DNA from 2 places in the Paenibacillus sp. RU5M genome. Region 2 is predicted to be linked to the other one. Evidence: predicted binding sites of a transcription regulator. Region 2 holds the regulator's gene; the other holds the start of a gene.
The links. The regulator CtsR, encoded in region 2, represses protease genes until heat stress. The targets are predictions, from matches to a motif close to ATGGTCAATAAAGGTCAAACA.
Positions count from the first base shown of each region.

Region 1: clpP (ATP-dependent Clp endopeptidase proteolytic subunit ClpP) is a predicted target of CtsR. The motif match lies at 873-893, and genes of this name have one in related genera.

Region 1 is NZ_OBQM01000014.1:36,393-38,598, forward strand. It holds gene clpP (ATP-dependent Clp endopeptidase proteolytic subunit ClpP) at 187-783, opposite strand; tRNA gene CRO25_RS28480 (tRNA-Arg) at 961-1,035, opposite strand; gene CRO25_RS28485 (sugar-binding transcriptional regulator) at 1,519-2,206, shown strand, end outside.
Region 2 is NZ_OBQM01000021.1:915-3,120, reverse strand. It holds gene CRO25_RS31215 (protein arginine kinase) at 1-123, opposite strand, end outside; gene CRO25_RS31210 (UvrB/UvrC motif-containing protein) at 152-676, opposite strand; gene CRO25_RS31205 (CtsR family transcriptional regulator) at 707-1,168, opposite strand; gene eis (enhanced intracellular survival protein Eis) at 1,641-2,206, opposite strand, start outside.

The DNA of each region.
Region 1 (2,206 bases), on a different contig from region 2:
AGATTTTCTATGAAAGTTAAGTGAATCGATTGAATTTGTATCATGCACTTTTAAATTATCTTCAAAAAAAGGACGCCCTCGTCATATTGACGAGAGCGTCCTTTTTTCATATAGCCAACTCAACTGGGCGTTGCCGTTTGAGTTGGCTATATGGTATATCCGTTTAATTCGCGATTCGCCTCGGCTTTAGATGCCTTGGGAACCTACGTTTTCAATAACTTTATCAATGATACCGTAATCGGCAGCTTCAGCAGCACTCATAAAGTAGTCACGATCTGTATCTTTCTCGATACGCTCCAGCGGTTGGCCTGAGCGCTCAGCGATGATGCGGTTCAAAGTATCACGCATTTTCAGGATGCGGCGGGCACGAATTTCGATGTCCGAAGCTTGACCTTGCGCACCACCAAGTGGTTGGTGAATCATGATTTCGCTGTTAGGCAATGCAAAACGTTTACCTTTGGCACCTGCGTTCAACAGGAATGCACCCATCGAAGCCGCCATACCTACACAGATGGTAGATACATCCGGTTTGATGAATTGCATAGTATCGTAAATCGCCATACCGGCTGTAATGGATCCGCCTGGGCTATTGATGTATAAGTGAATGTCTTTCTCCGGATCTTCCGCAGTAAGGAACAACATCTGTGCCATGATGGAATTCGCCACAACGTCATTTACATCACTGCCAAGGAAGATGATACGATCCTTCAGCAATCTGGAATAGATGTCATAGGCGCGCTCACCGCGGTTGCTCTGTTCAACGACCATTGGAATATAACTCACGTGAAAAACCTCCTCAGAAATGTAAATGTTAATTGGTGTTATATATAAACTGTTACCGTATTACCCACATCATAAACAATTCCAAACAAAAAGTCAAAGAAAGTCAAACTAAGTTTGAAAAAAAAGAAACCTATTCGGTTTCATTGGTTAAGAGTGTTATGAGCTACTAATTAAGAATGGCGCGCCCGCCAAGAATCGAACTTGGATCTCAGGCTTCGGAGGCCTACGTCATATCCATTGGACCACGGGCGCACATTGATTATTGCTGCAAACATAGTTGCATAAAAGCAGTTTTGAAATAGAAGCTTCAAATATGTGACAGCAATAATGATTATAGCTCATGAGTAATTTAATTGCAAGCTGATGTTCGCTGTTTTGGTTTGGATTACCCTGAAATTGATCATGATGAAAATAAGTGGATAAAGAGCGCAAATAGGTAAATGCTAAAAGAGGTTTTGGACATGCCATATGAAAAACCATAGCAAGCAATATGTAGATGAGAATTTTACTTTGCTTCTATATATGGTGTCGAACAGGTTGTTCTCGATCATAGTAGATTGACATTGTGAAAATAGGCGCGTACAAACGCCTGAAACGTGTCGAATTAACGCTTCGAAACACTTGCATGTCACGTCAGTTTTAGGTAGAATAGACGTGGGACTTAAAAAGTTAACCCGGGACGTTTTGGGGCCATGAAAGAAAGCTTGGAACGAGAAGCTTGCGGGAGTGGAAAGCATGCGAACGATTTTAGAAGTGCAAAAGCAGCTTCTGCCTGATCTCATGGATGTCTTGAAGAAGAGGTATACGATTCTGCACCAGATCATGTTATCGGATGTGATCGGACGAAGAACGTTAGCTAATTCCATGCAGATGACCGAGCGGGTTCTGAGGGCTGAGACCGATTTGTTAAAGGCTCAGGGACTTATTGAAATTGACAGTGCAGGCATGAAGATCAGTGAGGCAGGGCATGAATTGCTGCAGCAGTTGGAACCCGTCGCCAAAGAGCTGTTCGGATTATCCGAACTGGAAGAGCGCATCAAGCAAGCCTACGGTCTGCAAAAGGTAGTTGTGGTTCCTGGTGATTCGGACATTTCTCCATTTGCCAAACGGGAACTGGGTAGAGCCGGAGCGAAGGCTCTGGGTAATATTATGACTGATAACGATGTTGTCGCCGTAACTGGCGGTTCAACAACGGCTGGAGTCGCAGAGCAACTGACTCCGCCAACATCGCTGAAAGGTGTCTGGTTTGTACCGGCACGCGGTGGGCTGGGAGAAAGCCTCGAAATTCAGGCCAATACAATTGCATCCACGATGGCAAAACGGGTAGGGGCCCAATACAAACTCCTGCATGTACCGGATTTGCTTAGTGATCATGCCTACGAATCACTAATCCAGGACCCAAGTGTTCAGGAGATTCTGCAGC
Region 2 (2,206 bases):
AAACGGATAATGCTGAAGGTTGCGTGCGATCCGGACTCGGCTGCTAATGACGATTTCGGAATCAGCCGCATCACTACGCATCCAGTCGCTGAGCGCCTTCTCTGTAAAACGCAGATTAGGCATTACGCATCCCTCCTACTCATCACAAACTTTACTCCTGAGCTATTTCTTTTTCAAGTTCCCTGATCTGATCACGAATTTGAGCGGCTTCTTCAAACTCCTCTTGCGTTATACTCTCCTGAAGATCCCGTTTCAGATCAGCAATCTGTCTTTTGACCTTGATGCGACCACCAGCCCGTGCAGGCACTTTACCCACGTGGGAAGTGCTACCGTGAACCCGTTTAAATAGTGGGTCCAAACGACTGTCAAAATATTTATAACAAGAACTACAGCCAAAGCGGCCGATTTTGCTAAACTGTGAATAGGTCATGCCGCATTCTTCACAACGAAGGGATTGCGCAGGTGTTGCTCCCGCACTGCCATTCTTGCCTGAGGGTTCAAAATCAAGCAACCCGGACAATAAGTTATGAATGGAAAATCCGTTGGATGTTCCGGGAATCATTTCCCCTTTTTCACGAGCACATGACTCACAAATATGGAATTCCGTCTTCTCTCCGTTCACGATCTTCGTGAAATGGAGTGTTGCCGGACGGTTGTTGCATTCTTGGCACAGCACAATGATGTACCCCCTTGATCCCGATAGTTTTCATTTACCGAGCAAAGATATTAACATCGCCTTTAACATTCTGGCACGAATTTGATCCCGGTAAGGAAGTTTGACCAATATAATCTCTCTCGAAACAGCTGCCCGCATCAACCCGGCTTCCCTTTTGCTCAAGAAACGTGCTTCTTCCAGTTGGTAGATCAGACCTTCGGCAGCTGTCTGCCCGATCTCATCTCCAATACTATGGTGCAAATGGTTATGCAGAGCCGAGTGAGCCGGCAATTCAATCCGCTGTATGCGAACATAACCGCCGCCGCCACGTTTACTCTCCACAAGGTAACCTTTTTCGAGTGTAAATCGGGTGCTGATGACATAATTGATCTGGGAAGGCACACATGAAAATTGATCAGCCAGATCATTACGTTGAATTTCGACCAATCCTTCGGGACTTTCATGCAAAATACTCTTCAGATATTGTTCGATAATATCAGAGATATTACGCATCCACTCATCCTCCACTGTCTGAAACGTTAAGTCAATAAGGACCCACACGCCCCTACAGAGTACACCTTCTCAACCCATTTAACCAATCAAGGAAACAGCGAAACTGATCTTCAACGGTCTTTAACAGGAGAGCGAAGGACGCTCGAAGGTCCTTTAATATTGCTTTTATCCGCTGATGTGTACTACCTTTAATATGGCTCCCACCACCGGATTGCAGAAAGAAAGCTACGTAAGTATTTAACCTTTAGTTGACTTTGACTTTCTTTGACTTTATATACATTATAGCATATTTTGTGGTTTTGCCAAGAGGGAGCACTATTCATTTTTTACGATTTTACACGAAATATTCGGCTGACACAAAAAAACCTCTCCAAAATAGCTGGAGAAGTCCATTTGTCTCACACTTACGTCGTAATGCTATACAAGTTAAGTCTATGAAATTGATCCTAGAATACTCGTTACTCTATGAGGATCAGAAAAAATCAAGTAAATACGTTTCCCGTTCAGGAATCGCTTGCTCCAAAGCCTTAATCGCTCCATTCGGTCCTTCAATTCTACCTATTTGAGCCATCTCTGCGGGCCTACGATACCCCATCAGCATTGCGGTAAGCGCCTGTATGTCTACTTTAACAGTCTGATCTTTAGCTGCCGACTCAGATGTTTTCCATATCGAAGCTGTACCATTCATCGCCACATTCAACTGCCATACCCCTTCATTCCATGGTGCATGGGCATCCTCTACCTGGAGATTAATCTGTACTGGTGAGTCTGGGCTCGCAAAAGGATACTGTGAAATAAATTGTTCTACACTCACAATACGTGCCATGAAGAAAGGTACAATTTCCTGCTGAATCCGCGGATTATCTAATTGAAAAGCAAGCATATCACTGGCTGGTGCCTGTAAAGTGACTTCCTCAATCATGGAATCATGGTTGGCAATAAAGGTCCACAAACCTTGTCTTGTCTCTTCATTCAGATAAATGATCTCTTTAATGGTAAACTTTCTTTCCTTAACCTCATATAAAACATAGCCTTGTG